Regions from separate parts of the Methylobacterium sp. 37f genome, predicted to be linked through region 1. Evidence: predicted binding sites of a transcription regulator. Region 1 holds the regulator's gene; each other region holds the start of a gene.
The links. Region 1 encodes PhoB, which activates phosphate uptake and scavenging genes when phosphate is short. Its sites were predicted from a motif close to TGTCATNNANCTGTCAT; they were not measured.
Positions count from the first base shown of each region.

Region 2: a site for PhoB is predicted at 3,594-3,610, ahead of J7U37_RS11280 (RNA degradosome polyphosphate kinase). Genes of this name have one in related genera too.
Region 3: a site for PhoB is predicted at 1,316-1,332, ahead of J7U37_RS04090 (UDP-2,3-diacylglucosamine diphosphatase). Genes of this name have one in related genera too.

Region 1 covers NZ_JAGHKN010000003.1:162,850-167,803, forward strand. The annotation lists gene J7U37_RS03415 (MFS transporter) at 1-657, shown strand, start outside; gene J7U37_RS03420 (SDR family oxidoreductase) at 812-1,618, shown strand; gene J7U37_RS03425 (matrixin family metalloprotease) at 1,813-2,772, shown strand; gene phoB (phosphate regulon transcriptional regulator PhoB) at 2,792-3,496, opposite strand; gene phoU (phosphate signaling complex protein PhoU) at 3,520-4,245, opposite strand; gene pstB (phosphate ABC transporter ATP-binding protein PstB) at 4,339-4,954, opposite strand, start outside.
Region 2 covers NZ_JAGHKN010000013.1:99,231-104,184, forward strand. The annotation lists gene ppx (exopolyphosphatase) at 1-989, opposite strand, end outside; gene J7U37_RS11280 (RNA degradosome polyphosphate kinase) at 1,102-3,387, opposite strand; gene J7U37_RS11285 (hypothetical protein) at 3,676-4,440, opposite strand; gene J7U37_RS11290 (AI-2E family transporter) at 4,447-4,954, opposite strand, start outside.
Region 3 covers NZ_JAGHKN010000004.1:68,573-73,526, forward strand. The annotation lists gene J7U37_RS04085 (glycosyltransferase family 1 protein) at 1-449, opposite strand, end outside; gene J7U37_RS04090 (UDP-2,3-diacylglucosamine diphosphatase) at 446-1,267, opposite strand; gene J7U37_RS04095 (aminotransferase class V-fold PLP-dependent enzyme) at 1,853-3,061, shown strand; gene J7U37_RS04100 (D-2-hydroxyacid dehydrogenase) at 3,191-4,129, shown strand; gene J7U37_RS04105 (NADP-dependent methylenetetrahydromethanopterin/methylenetetrahydrofolate dehydrogenase) at 4,369-4,954, shown strand, end outside.

The DNA.
Region 1 (4,954 bases):
GCCCTCTGCGTCGGCGCCGTCTTCGTCTGGACGCAGACCCGGATGACCCGTCCGCTCCTGCCGGTCGATCTCCTGCGGATTCCAGCCTTCGCCCTCTCCATGGCGACCTCGATCGCCTCGTTCGGGGCGCAGATGATGGCCTATGTCGCCCTGCCCTTCTACTTTCAGGACGTGCTGCACCTGTCCGAGACGCAGACCGGATTCCTGATGACGCCCTGGCCCATCGCCATCGCGGTGATGGCCCCCCTGTCCGGGCGCCTCGCGGACCGCTACGCTCCAGGGCTGCTGGGCGGCCTTGGTCTCGCCCTGATGGCGACCGGCCTCGCGGCGATCGCGCTGCTGCCGTCGGACGCCTCCCATCTCGACATCGCCTGGCGCCTCACCCTGTGCGGCCTCGGCTTCGGGCTGTTCCAGTCGCCGAACAACAAGGTCATCATCACCAGCGCCCCGCGTGACCGCAGCGGCGGGGCCAGCGGCATGCAATCCACCGCGCGTCTGACCGGACAATCCTTCGGGGCCGCCCTGGTGGCGGTGATCTTCGGGTTGCACCAGGGCGCCGCTCCGGCCGGACCGGTGGCCGCCACCCTGTGGTGCGCCGTCGGTCTCGCCGCCTTCGGGGCGGTGGCCAGCGTATTGCGGCGCCAACAGACAGGATGACGCTTCGGAGAAACGAGACTTCGAAGAGACGAGACTTCGAAGAGACGGTCTTCGGAACGTTGACCCAGCCTCGGCAGAGCCGCGCCGATGGCGTGATCGCACCAGGGCCGTTCCGGCGCGTTGACCCGGTGCCAGCTCCACCGAGGACAACACCATGCAACTCGACCTGTCGGGCAAGCGCGCCCTCGTCAGCGGTTCCACCACCGGCATCGGCTACGCCATCGCCAAGGCCCTGGCGGAGCTCGGCGCGACGGTGGCGATCAACGGGCGCACCCAGGATCGCGTGCGCGACGCCGTCGAGCGCCTCAAGCGCGAGACCGGCAAGGCGACCTTCATCGGCGCGCCGGGCGACGTCTCCACCCCGGACGGGGCCGCGCGCGTGGTCGCGGGGCTGCCGGACATCGACATCCTGGTCAACAACACCGGCATCTTCGAGCCGAAGCCGTTCTTCGACATTCCGGACGAGGACTGGCACCGCTTCTTCGAGACCAACGTGATGAGCGGCGTGCGCCTGTCGCGCGCCTACACGCCGGGCATGGTCCAGCGCGGTTGGGGCCGGGTTGTCTTCATCTCCAGCGAATCCGGCGTGAACATCCCGGTGGAGATGGTCCATTACGGCATGACCAAGACGGCCCAGCTCGCCGTGGCGCGCGGCCTCGCCGAGACCGTGTCCGGCTCCGGCGTGACCGTGAACAGCGTGCTGCCGGGACCGACCCTGTCCGAGGGCGTCGCGGACTTCATGAAGAGCATGGCCAAGGACGACGGACGCGGCGGCGACGTCGACCTCGATGCCGCCGGCCGCGCCTTCGTGGCCGAGCATCGCCCGACCTCGCTGATCGGCCGCCTCGCCACCGTCGACGAAGTCGCCAGCATGGTGGCCTACATCTGCAGCCCGGCCGCCAGCGCCACCAGCGGGGCGGCCCTCCGGGTCGATGGCGGCGTGGTGCGCAGCATCGTGTGACGCCCAAGTCACAGGGAGCCGAGCACTCGATTGAGAAGGGCCGGGATCGAAAAGGATTGAAAAAAGCGCGGTGTCATTAACGATTTGGTCATCCTTCCATTCGAGGTTCCCGGGCCGATGGGAGGATGCAGATGGGAGATTACGCGCTCGAGGGACCGCGCTGGGGCCGAGGTCCGGCGGGGACAGGCGGCGGCATGGTCACCTGGGCTCTCGACGCAACGATTCCCGCGAGCTTCGTCGGCGTCATCCAGGCCGCCTTCGCCGCCTGGTCGAGCTATGCCGACATCGCCTTCCAGCAGGTCGTGTCGACGGTCGAATCCGATATCGATCTCACCCTGAATAGCATCGACGGTCTCGGCAAGGTCGTCGGGAATGCGACCTATTCCTATAGCGGACAGCGCCTTCAATCCGTGACCGTCGCCTTCGACAGTGGAGAAGGATGGCACACGGCGAAGGGCCGCGTCGTCAGCAATCAGAACGTCGATCTTTCCGCCGTCGCCCTTCACGAGATCGGGCATGCGATCGGGCTCGACCACTACAATGCCAAGCCGGAGGTGATGAACGCCATCCTGGATCCCACCATCTCCAGCCTCGCGGCCGGCGACATCGCGGGCGTCCAGGCGCTGTACGGCGCTCGCAGCGCCCCGATTCAGGCAGCACCGCCCGCCCTGGTCGTGCAGGCCGAGGTCACGGCCGTGCACCGTTTCTACGACACCAAGACCGGGGACCATTTCTACACCACGAGCGGCGCCGAGAAGGCGCAGATCCTGCAGACCCTGCCGTGGTTCACCTACGAGGGAACCCCGTGGGCGACCCCGAGCCAGGGGGCCGACACCATCGACGTGTTCCGGTTCTTCGACACCGGCACGACCGCGCATTTCTTCACGACCAGCGTCGGCGAGCGCGACCAGATCATCAAGACCAACCCGTCCTACAAATACGAGGGCGTCGCGTTCGAGGCCTACGCGGATGCCAGCGCGCCCGGCACCGTGACGCTGGAGCGGTTCTTCAACACCAAGACCGGCCAGCATCACTTCGCCGGCAATGCCGAGGAGGCCGCCGGCATCAACCAGGGCGCTGCCGGTGCGGGCTGGATCGACGAGGGCAAGGGCTTCACCGTGCACGCGCCCAGCGACGGCATGCTGTTCGCCTGACTGCGTGGTAACGGCCGCCCTACTCGCCCTCTGCCTCGAACATCTCGTCGAAGGAATAGCCCGAGCCGCGCACGGTGCGGATCGGGTCGCTCTGGCGCGGACGGTTCAGGGCCTTGCGCAGGCGGCCGACATGGACGTCGACGGTGCGCTCGTCGATGTAGACGTCGTGGCCCCAGACCCCGTCGAGGAGCTGCTCGCGGGAAAACACCCGGCCGGGGCTCTGCATCAGGAACTCGAGCAGCTTGAACTCGGTCGGCCCGAGATGGATCTCGCGGCCCTCGCGGCGAATGCGGTGGCTGACCCGGTCGAGCTCGATGTCGCCGGCCACCAGCAGGTTGGCCACGTGGGCGGGCTTGGCCCGACGCAGCAGCGCGCGCACCCGCGCCAGCAGTTCCGGCACCGAGAACGGCTTGACGATGTAGTCGTCGGCGCCCGTGCCGAGACCGCGGATGCGGTCGCCCTCCTCGCCGCGCGCCGTGAGCATGATCACCGGCAGGCGCTCGGTCTCGCGCCGGGCCCGGATGCGGCGGCACAGCTCGATGCCCGACAGGGCCGGCAGCATCCAGTCGAGCAGGACAAGGTCGGGGACCTGCTCCTGCAGGCGCAGGTCCGCCTCGTCGCCGCGCGCGGCGGAATCGACGATGAAGCCCTCGGCCTCGAGGTTGTAACGGAGGAGGAGGGTCAGGGCCTCCTCGTCCTCGACGATCAGGATACGCGTACTCATCGTGCGCTTTCGATCAGGCGGAATCAGGCCGCGCCGGGCATGTCCACCGTGGCGTAGTTGGACGCGTCGTTCTTGGGCCGCTCCCGCTCCGCCAGCAGGTTCTCGCCGGTGACCAGGTAGTGGATCGTCTCGGCGATGTTGGTGGTGTGATCGCCGATGCGCTCGATGTTCTTGGCCACGAACAGCAGGTGGGTACAGAACGAGATGTTGCGCGGGTCCTCCATCATGTAGGTCAGGAGTTCGCGGAACAGCGAGTTGTAGAGCGCGTCGATGGCGTCGTCGCGCTCCCAGACGTCGAGCGCCGCCTTGATGTCGCGGCTGGCATAGGCGTCGAGCACGTCCTTGAGCTGCTCCTGCACGAGGTCGCTCATGTGCTGGACGCCGATGACGATCTTCTGCGGCTGGATCTGGTCGGCGATGGCCACGACGCGCTTGGCGACGTTCTTGGCGAGATCGCCGATGCGCTCGATATCGTTCGAGACTCGGATCGCCGTCACCGTCTCGCGCAGGTCGATGGCCAGCGGCTGGCGCCGGGCGATCAGCAGGATCGCCCGCTCCTCGATCTCGCGCTGAAGGGTGTCGAGGCGGGTATCGGCCGCGATGACGGCCTGAGCTAGGGGAGAGTCGCGGCGCACCAGGGCCTCGCCGGCCTCGGTCATCATCTTCTCGGCGATGCCGCCCATCTCGGAGATCGAGCGGCGCAGGTTCTCAAGATCCGTGTCGTAGGATTTGACGATGTGGTCGGGCATGGGTCGCACTCCTCGGTCGGGCCCGCCTGTCCGGTGCCCGCCACGGCATGGGATCTGGCATGGGTTCTGGCATGGGGTCTGGCGTGGACCGGATCAGCCGAAGCGGCCGGTGATGTAGTCCTGGGTCTGGCGCTTCTCCGGATTCATGAAGATGCGCGTGGTGGGTCCGAACTCCACCAGTTCGCCGAGATACATGAAGGCGGTGAACTGCGAGATGCGCGCCGCCTGCTGCATGTTGTGGGTCACGATGACGATGGTGAATTCCGAGCGCAGCTGCTCGATCAGCTCCTCGATGCGACCGGTCGAGATCGGGTCGAGGGCCGAGGTCGGCTCGTCGAACAGGATCACCTCCGGGCGCTGGGCCACGGTGCGGGCGATGCAGAGGCGCTGCTGCTGACCGCCGGAGAGGCCCATGCCGGATTGCTTGAGCTTGTCCTTGACCTCGTCCCAGAGGGCGGCCTTGCGGAGCGATTCCTCGACGCGCACGTCGAGGTCGGCCTTGGGCAGCTTCTCGTAGAGGCGCAGGCCGAAGGCGACGTTGTCGTAGATCGACATCGGGAAGGGCGTCGGCTTCTGGAACACCATGCCGATGCGCGAGCGCAGCTCGTTCAGGTCGACGTTGGAATCCAGCACGTTCTGGCCGTCGAGGAGGATTTCGCCCTCCGCCCGCTGGTCCGGATACAGGCTGTAGATGCGGTTGAAGGTGCGC
Region 2 (4,954 bases), on a different contig from region 1:
AAGCGGTCGCTCCAGCCGATCAGATCGGCAGCATGCCCCGGCGAGCGGGCCCGGAGTGCGTTCAACTCGGCAGCTGCCGCGAGCAACGGGTCGGCCAGGCGTGAATCGCGGTCGAGCTGCTCGTAGAGCAGACCCTCGCGCACACCGCTAGCGGAGACGGCAAGCTCGCGCGGACGTCCGATGCGGATGATCTCCTCCAGCACCACGGCCCCATAGGCAAGCAAGGGGCGGCGCGCTTCTGAGACGCTTTCGACATCCTGGAGCAGCGCCGCGTCGGTGCGCTCCACAACTTCGAGGAAGTTCAATTCGTCGGACGGCTCGACACTGTAGCCGTGCATGACGTGGAGCGGGTATCCGCGGGCCGATTGGTGCAGCCGCGCCAGCGCGCGCCACGTCCCTCCCACGGCGTAGAAGCTACGTCCGCGCAGAGTCTCCAGTTGCGGCGCTGCCTTCTTCAGGTTCTCACGGACGATCTTGAGCGCCTTCTTCACCGATCCGCCGGAGAGATCCTGCAGCGCGAGGCCCCCGAGCGGCATCGTCACACCCGTACCGACCGTGGCGCCGCGCACATCGACGAGTTCAAGGGAGCCGCCGCCGAGATCGCCAACGACGCCATCGGGGGCGTGGAAGCCCGAGATGACACCGAACGCCGAGAGTTCGGCCTCGCGACGCCCGGAGAGAAGCTCGATGCGCTGGCCGCAGGCGGCTTCCGCGGCGGCCAGGAAGTCGGGTCCGTTCTCGGCATCGCGCGCGGCGGCCGTGGCCAGCACGAAGACCCGGCCGATCTGCATGGTTTCGCACAGCACGCGGAAGCGCGCGAGGGCGATGAGGGCCCGGCGCACCGCATCCTCATTGAGACGGCCCGTAGTCAGTACGTTGCGGCCGAGGCCGCACAGAACTTTCTCGTTGTAGAGCGGTGTCGGTGCCCGTGTCAGCCCGTCATAGGCGACGAGCCGTACCGAGTTCGAGCCGATGTCGATGATCGCCACCGGCGCGTTGTGACCTCCCGTCCCCTGGAAGGGGGGCCCTCGGACAGGTGTAGGGCGGGCAGGGTCGAGGCCCATGCGGGCTCCTCTGGACAATCCGTCGGCCACGCTGCCGTCAGCCACGCTGCGCGCGTCGGCTCAAAGCGCGCGGGCTCGACTTTTTCGACGACTTGCCGCGCCCGGACAGGCTCGGATTCGTCATGAAGTACTTGTGCGCATTGAACGGCTCCTCCCCTTCGGCAGGTAGGATCCGCTCACTGGCACCCGACGCCAGTACACGCCAGCTCTGGCGGTTGTCGAGGAGGTTGGCCAGCATGATCTGATCGAGGACCTGCTGATGCACGGTCGGATTGGTGATCGGTAACAGGGCCTCGACGCGACGGTCCAGATTCCGGCTCATCAGATCGGCGGACGAGATGTAGACGGTCGCCTTCGGATGGGGCAGCCCGACGCCGTTGCCGAAGCAGTAGATGCGCCCGTGCTCCAGGAAGCGTCCGACGATCGACTTCACCCGGATGGTGTCCGACAGGCCCGGGATGCCGGGCCGCAAGCAGCAGATGCCGCGCACCACGCAGTCGATCTGCACGCCGGCCTGGGAGGCATCGTAGAGCGCGTCGATGATCTGTTGGTCGACCAGCGAGTTGCACTTGATCCAGATCGCCGCCGGGCGCCCCGCCTTGGCGTGGGCCACCTCCGCCTCGATGTTCTCGAGAAGGCGCGGTTTCAGGGTCAGCGGTGAAACCGACATCCGCTCGAGCTCCGCGGGCTCGGCGTAGCCGGTGATGAAATTGAAGATGCGGCTGACATCACGAGCCACTGCTGGGTCGGCGGTGAAGAAGGACAGGTCGGTGTAAATGCGCGCCGTGATCGGGTGATAGTTGCCGGTGCCGACATGGCAGTAGGTCACGAGGCGATCCCCCTCGCGGCGCACCACCATCGACAGCTTGGCGTGGGTCTTCAGCTCGATGAAGCCGAACACCACCTGAGCACCGGCCTTTTCTAGGTTGCGCGCCCAACGGATGTTGGCCTCTTCGTCGAAGCGGGCCTTCAGCTCGACGAGGGCAGTCACCGATTTGCCGAGTTCGGCGGCCTCTGCCAGAGCGGCGACGATCGGTGAATTCGAGGAGGTGCGATAGAGCGTCTGCTTGATCGCCACCACGTTCGGGTCACGAGCCGCCTGAGCCAGGAACTGCACTACCGCGTCGAAGGATTCGTAGGGGTGATGGACGATGAAGTCCTTCTGTCGGATCGCCGCGAAGACGTCGCCTCCGCTCTCGCGAATGCGCTCGGGAAAGCGCGGATTGTAGGACTTGAACTTCAGGTCCGGCCGGTCGATCCCGACGATCTGGGACAGTTCGTTGAGAGCCAGCATGCCCTCCACGAAGATCACCGCATCGGTGCTGATCTCCAACTCGTCGGCGACGAAAGCCCGCAGGTCCTCGGGCATGCCGGCCTCGACCTCGAGACGGATGACCACGCCGCGGCGGCGCTGCTTCAGCGCGGTCTCGAAATGCAGGACGAGGTCCTCTGCCTCCTCCTCGATCTCGAGGTCCGAATCGCGGATCACCCGGAAAGCGCCCTGTCCCCGCAGCGAATAGCCCGGGAACAGCCGTCCGGTGAACAGGACGATGACCTGCTCGATGGCGATGAAGCGCGCGGTGGCATCGTTCTCCGCGTCAGGGAGGCGCACGAAGCGGTCGAGCACCGCCGGAAGACGAATGAGAGCCCGCAGGGTCCGGCCATCGCGGGGACGCACCAGCATCAACGCGATGGTGGAGCCGAGATTCGGAATGAACGGGAACGGATGGGCCGGATCGATGGCGAGGGGCGTCAGCACCGGAAAGACGTGATTGAGGAAGTAGTCTTCCAGCCACGCTTTATGTTCCTGCGTCAGACCGGCGGGCTCCACCAATTCGATACCGACGCCGAGCAGGTCGCGGCGCAGTTCGCGCCATCGGGTCTGCTGATCGAGGGCGAGGCGCGAGACTTCGGAACCGACACGGGCCAGTTGCTCCGACGGCGTCAGCCCATCCTGCGAGGGCAGCACCAGTCCCGCGCGGACCTGATCATGCAGGCCGGCGACGCGCACCATGAAGAACTCGTCCAGATTGTTGGCCGAGATCGACAGGAAGCGCACCTGCTCCAGCAATGGGTGGTTGGTGTTCGAAGCCTCCTCGAGCACACGGCGATTGAACTGCAGCCACGAGAGTTCGCGATTGACGAAACGCTCGGGCGAGTGGCGCAGAGCGAGGCCGGCTTCACGCACGGAATCGCGGGCCTCGGAGCCCGGGATTGCCTCGGCGGAGGCCGTCCCTGCTTCGGCAGCCGGCAGATCGAGGTCCGCATCCGGCAATGCCTCCGGGGCGGGCGCCGGCGCGACCCGCGTCTCTTTGGGGGCCATCTTCTCCTGGGGTGGTCTGGCTGCCGAAGCGGGGGCGCTTCGCCGAGCAGCAGGGCGGGCCGGTCGCGCGCGGCTCTCGGTGCCCCTCGGGATTTCGGCGTCCGGGATGCCGGTGTCCCGTGCGGTTGCGTCCGAGTCCATGTCGCCCAAGAGTCTTTCTCCTTCGTCGCGGGATCGGCTTCCTAGCATGGGCAAGGCTGCCGTTTTTCACAGTTTAATGACAATCACTGGTGCTGCCAGGAGGGCTCAGGACCGTCGCTCCTGTCGATGAGAGCCGCATTCTCGCATTCAGATGGGGGCTTCGCTGTCGGCTTCGCCCTCGGCGGCTGGATTGTCGTATGCCTCGTCGTCGTCGGCTTCACCCGCGCCGTAGCCGAGGCGCTCCAGCACGGCCAGGGCCAGGGGCTTGGTGATGCGCCGGCCCCGGCTCAGGGCGTCGCGATCCAGGGCGGTGACGACTTCCCGGGCGCGGCCGAGGGAGCGGTCGATGCGGAGCGCGAGAGCCTCGACGATCGCAAGGTCAACGACGAGTTGGCGGTCTACGAACAGCTTGACCAGAACCGCTCGCAGGAGGGCGTCGTCGGGAGGCAGGATCATGGCGCTGGGCGCAAGGCGCAGCCGTGAGCGCAGATCCGCCGTGGTCAGCCCCAGGGCCTCCACCGAGGTCGCGGAGGTGATCAGGACCGGACAGGCTCTTTCGCGGGCGAGATTGAGCAGGTGGAACAGGGCCGCTTCGTCGCGCGGGCCGGCCCGGTCGATGTCTTCGACCACCAGGGCGCCGTTGGAGAGGAAGCGTGGGACCGTCTCCGCAGTGATCTCGGAGGCCTGTGCCGTCCAGGCATGCGAGCGGGTCGCCCAAATCGAGGCGAGATGGCTCTTGCCGCTCCCCGGCGGTCCGGAGAGCAAGCATACGGGGTGGGGCCAGTTCGGCCAGGCCTCGACCAGCGCATAGGCGGCCTCGTTGGCCGGGCCGACGAGGAAGTCTTCGCGGCCGTAGCGCGGGTCCGCCGGCAGGTCGAAGGCGAGTTGCTTCGGAGGGACGTTTTCGCGGATTGCCATCTAGCGATCGGGTTTGGACAGGAGCGCGGGAGCGTCGGCATAGTAGAGCGGGCTCTGGAGGTAACGCTCCAGGACGAACCGGACCAGAACTCCGATGGAAGCCGCGACAGGGACCGCCAGCAGGAGTCCGAGGAAGCCGAACAGCGAGCCGAAGGCAAGCAGCGCGAACATCAGCCAGACCGGATGCAGGCCAACCGATTCCCCCACCAGCTTCGGCGAGATGATGTTGCCCTCGAGGAACTGCCCCACCACGAATACCCCAATGGTGAGGCCGATATGAAGCCAGTCGGAACCCGGCCAGAACTGAGCCAGGGCGACGCCGACCGAGAGGAGGAAGCCGGTCAGCGTCCCCACATACGGGATGAAGGTCAGGAAGCCCGCGATCAGCCCGATCAAGACGCCGAAATTCAATCCAACGGCGAACAGGCCGACGGCGTAGAAGGTGCCGAGGATGAGACAAACCAGGGTCTGTCCGCGCACGAAACCCGTCACCGCCCCGTCGATCTCG
Region 3 (4,954 bases), on a different contig from region 1:
CGCGCGTCGAGGTCGCGTTCCAGGGAGGGGGTCGACACCATCGTGCCGTTCGAGGCTCCGTGGAACCGGCGCAGCCAGGCGTAGCTCCAGGCCTCCGGCACGGGCGCGCGCGCGGAGAGGTATTCGGGGAAGCGGGTGTGATAGCTCGTGGTGAACGGCCGGCAATGGGCGAGGCAGTAGCGGCGGGTGGCGTAGCCGACCGTGCCCTCGGTCGAGATATGCACATGGGTCGGGCGCAGATCGTCCCACAGCCGCGCGACGTGGCGCTTGGTGGCGTAGGCCAGCCGGATCTCCCGATATCCGGGCAGCGGCACGGAGGCGAAGTCCTGATGCGTCAGGAACACGGTCTCGAAGCCGAAAGCCGCGCCGGCCGCCGCCATGTTCTCCAGGGAGCGGACGACGCCATTGACCTGCGGGTGCCAGGCATCCGTGGCGATGAGGAGTCTCACGCGACGGCCCGGGCTCCGTCGGGGCGGGGATGCCCGACCAGATCGGCGCGGGCGGCGCGGGCGCGCAGCAGGCTCGGGTAGTGCAACACCTCCATGGTGCCGTCGTAATGCTCGACGATGGCGGTGCAGGATTCGACCCAGTCGCCGGTGTTCAGGTAGGTCAGCCCGTTGATCTGGCGGTTGGCGGCGTGATGGATGTGGCCGCAGATGACCCCGTCAGCCCCAACGCGCCGGGCTTCGGCGCTCAGCAATTCCTCGAACTTGCCGATGAAGTTGACCGCATTCTTCACCTTGAGCTTGGCCCAGGCCGAGAGCGACCAGTAGGCGAGTCCGAGGCGCCGGCGCGCGGTGTTGACGTAGGTGTTGATGAACAGCGCGAAGGTGTAGGCGCCGTCGCCCAGGAAGGCGAGCCACTTGGCGTGGCGCACCACCATGTCGAACTGGTCGCCGTGGATGACGAGGTAGCGCTTGCCGTCGGCGGCCACATGCAGGCGCTGGTCGGCGACCTCGATGCCCCCGAAGGTCATGCCGATGTAGTCGCGCAGGAATTCGTCGTGGTTGCCCGGCACGTAGACCAGGGTGGAGCCCTTGCGCACCTTGCGCATCAACTTCTGCACCACGTCGTTGTGGCTCTGGGGCCAGTACCAGCCCGACTTGAGCTGCCAGCCGTCGACGATGTCCCCAACAAGATAGATCTCGTCCGCATCGTAATCGCGCAGGAATTCGAGCAACAGATCGGCCTGACAGCCCTTGGTGCCGAGATGCATGTCCGACAGAAACAAGGTCCGGACGCGGGTCGTCTCGGTATCTTCGCCCACGCTCGCCTCCGGGACAGCCTCAGATGTGGCGAGCCAAACCGGATTCCCGTATCAGTTTGATGACGCCGACCCGTGCGTCGGCGAGGGTACCGCAACGCGACGTAAGCCCTTCTTCCACGAAAAAAATTTTGATTTGGAAGTAAGTATTTCGGGTTTTCCTTTCCCCGCGAAGGCGGGCATAGTCCTCCGCAAGGTGCCCCACCGGGCGGCGTTCGAAAACGCATGGCCGGAGCCCATCGAGGCAAATCAAGGGTGCCGTTCCCGGGGACGACGACGCTGAAACGGCCCAGCGGCGCGCGCATATCCAGCGTGCGACCCGGCCCATGGAGAAGAGGCGTGAGGCATTCGGTGGCGCGCGGGACGGAGGATGTCGGAGGTCGAACTCCGGCCGGCTCATCCGTCCGCACGGCGCGCGACCGGGTCCCGAACGCCGGCGGGCTCGTCCCACAATCCGGCACATCGGCGGCCGCGTCGGCCTAGTCCCGGACGTCTCGGGACAGAGCCGCGCGGTTCGTTCAAACCATCCAGAACCTTGCATGCCGCAGGTGAATGCCTGCGGAGACGAAGAGAAAGCGGAGAAACATCATGGCGGCAACGCGACGTCCCGGCCGGAACCACCTGTTCGTCCCGGGCCCGACGAACATCCCGGATCGCGTGATGCGCGCGATGATGGTGCAGTCCGAGGATCACCGTTCGGTGGACTTCCCCTCGCTGACCAAGCCGCTCTTCCAGGACACGAAGGCCGTCTACGGTTCGACCGAGGGCACCATCTTCCTGTTCCCGGCCTCCGGCACCGGCATCTGGGAATCCGCCCTGTCGAACACCCTGTCGCGCGGCGACAAGGTCCTGGCCGCCCGCTTCGGCCAGTTCAGCCACCTCTGGATCGACATGGCCCAGCGCCTCGGCCTGGAAGTCATCGTCCAGGACGAGGAGTGGGGCACGGGTGCGAGCCCGGAGCGGATCGGCGAGGCCCTGCGCGCCGACAAGAACCACGAGATCAAGGCCGTCATGGTCGTCCATAACGAGACGGCGACCGGCGTCACCAGCGATATCGGCGCCGTGCGCAAGGCGATCGACGCCGCCGGCCACCCGGCCCTGCTGTTCGTCGACGGCGTGTCCTCGATCGGCTCGCTCCCCTTCAAGATGGACGAGTGGAAGGTCGATTGCGCCATCGCCGGCTCGCAGAAGGGCCTGATGCTCCCCGCCGGCCTCGGCGTGATCTGCGTCAGCCAGAAGGCGCTCAAGGCCGCCGACACCTCGTCGGGCCAGAACGACCGCCTCGCGCACGTGTACTTCGACTGGGCCGACCACCAGAAGCAGAACCCGTCGGGCTACTTCCCCTACACCCCGTCGCTGCCGCTGCTCTACGGCCTGCGCGAGGCCCTGGCCTGCCTCAACGAGGAAGGCCTGGAGAACGTCTATCACCGCCACCACGTGCTCGGTGAGGCGACCCGCCAGGCCGTGGCGGCCTGGGGCCTGAAGACCTGCGCCAAGGAGCCCAAGTGGAACTCCGACACGGTCACCGCCATCCTGGTGCCGGAGGGCGTCGACGCCGCCGCGATCATCAAGCACGCCTACGTGCGCTACAACCTGGCGCTGGGCGCCGGTCTGAGCCAGGTGGCCGGCAAGGTGTTCCGCATCGGCCACGTCGGTGACATGAACGAGCTGTCGCTGCTGGGTGCCATCGCGGGTGCCGAGATGTCGATGCTCGACCATGGCATGAAGGTCCAGCCCGGCTCCGGCGTCGCCGCCGCGTCGAGCTACCTGCGCGAGAACCCGCTCCACAAGGCCTGAGCTTCTCGAAGCCCGACACGCGACCGGGATGGGTTCGCCCATCCCGGTCACACCCGCGACCCTATCGGTGACGTGCCCAAGCGGTGACGCGCCCTATCCGAGACTTGGCCGGATCGGCCAGAGGATTCCATGACGAAGAAGATCGTGTTCCTCGACCGCGAGTCCCTGGACGCCAAGGTCCGTGAATTCAACTTCCCGCACGAGTACGTCGAGTACGAGTCGACCTGGACGCCGGAAGAGATCGTCGAGCGCTTGAAGGGCGCCGAGATCGCCCTGATCAACAAGGTCCCGATGCGGGCCGACACCCTGAAGCAGCTTCCCGACCTCAAGTTGATCGCGGTCGCCGCCACCGGAACCGACGTGGTCGACAAGGAGGCCACCAAGGCCCAGGGCATCACCGTCGTCAACATCCGCGGCTATGCCTTCAACACCGTGCCCGAGCACGTCATCGGCCTGATGTTCGCGCTGCGCCGGGCCATCGTGCCCTATGCCAACTCGGTGCGCCGGGGCGATTGGGCGAAATCGACCCAGTTCTGCTACTTCGACTACCCGATCCACGACATCGCCGGCTCGACCCTGGGCATCGTCGGCTACGGCGCCCTCGGCAAGTCCATCGCCAAGCGGGCCGAAGCCCTCGGCATGACGGTCATCGCCTACGACGTGTTCCCCCAGGAGGGCCTCGTCGATTTCGAGACGATCCTGCGCGAGTCCGACGTCATTACGCTGCACGCGCCGCTGACGCCCGAGACCCGCAACATGATCGGGCGCGAACAGCTCGCGAAGATGAAGAAGCATGCGCTTCTCATCAACACCGCGCGCGGCGGCCTCGTGGACGAAGAGGCTCTGGCCGAGGCCCTGAAGGCGGGCACCATCGGCGGCGCCGGCTTCGATGTGGTGATGACCGAGCCGCCGAAGAACGGCAACATCCTGTGCGAGCTCGACCTGCCCAACCTCATCGTCACGCCGCACGTGGCCTGGGCCAGCAAGGAGGCCATGCAGATCCTCGCCGACCAGCTCGTCGACAATGTCGAGGCTTTCGTGGCGGGCAAGCCGCAGAACGTGGTCTAACCTGACCTCGACGTGGTCGAGGACCGAACTGCGCATCCATAAGAACCGATCGTCATTCCGGGGCCGCGAAGTGGAACCCGGAATCCCAGAACACAGGTGGTATTCCAGTCGGTGACCTCGGCGACTCTGCATTCCGGGCTCGACGTCGGCGCCCTGGATTGACAGCGCGGGACGTGCCGCCGAACGGACATACCAACACGAACGCCAGCCGCGCCGAGACGCGGGCGAGAGGACGCCAAATGAAGAAGCTTCTGTTCCAATTCGATACCGACGCCGTTCCGAGCGTGTTCGACGTGGTGGTGGGCTACGATGGCGGCGCCGACCACATTACCGGCTACGGCAACGTCACCCCGGAAAATGTCGGCGCCCTGGTCGACGGCACGATCTACACCCGCGGCGGCTCCGAGAAGAAGTCGACGGCGATCTTCGTCGGCGGCGGCAGCATGGCGGCCGGCGAGGCCGTGTTCGAGGCGGTGAAGAAGCGCTTCTTCGGCCCCTTCCGCGTGTCGATCATGCTCGATTCCAACGGCTCCAACACCACCGCCGCCGCCGGCGTCGCGCTGGTCCAGAAGGCCGCCGGTTCGCTCCAGGGCAAGAAGGCCGTCGTGCTCGCCGGCACCGGCCCGGTCGGCATGCGCTCGGCCGCGCTCCTCGCCCAGGAAGGCGCCGAGGTCATCCTGTGCGGTCGGTCGCTCGACAAGGCTCAGGCCGCCGCCGACCAGATCAACACCCGCTTCAAGGTGAGCATCAAGGCCGCCGAGACGCCCGACGCCGCCTCGCGCGCCCAGATCGTCAAGGGCCAGAACCTCGTGTTCTCCGCCGGCG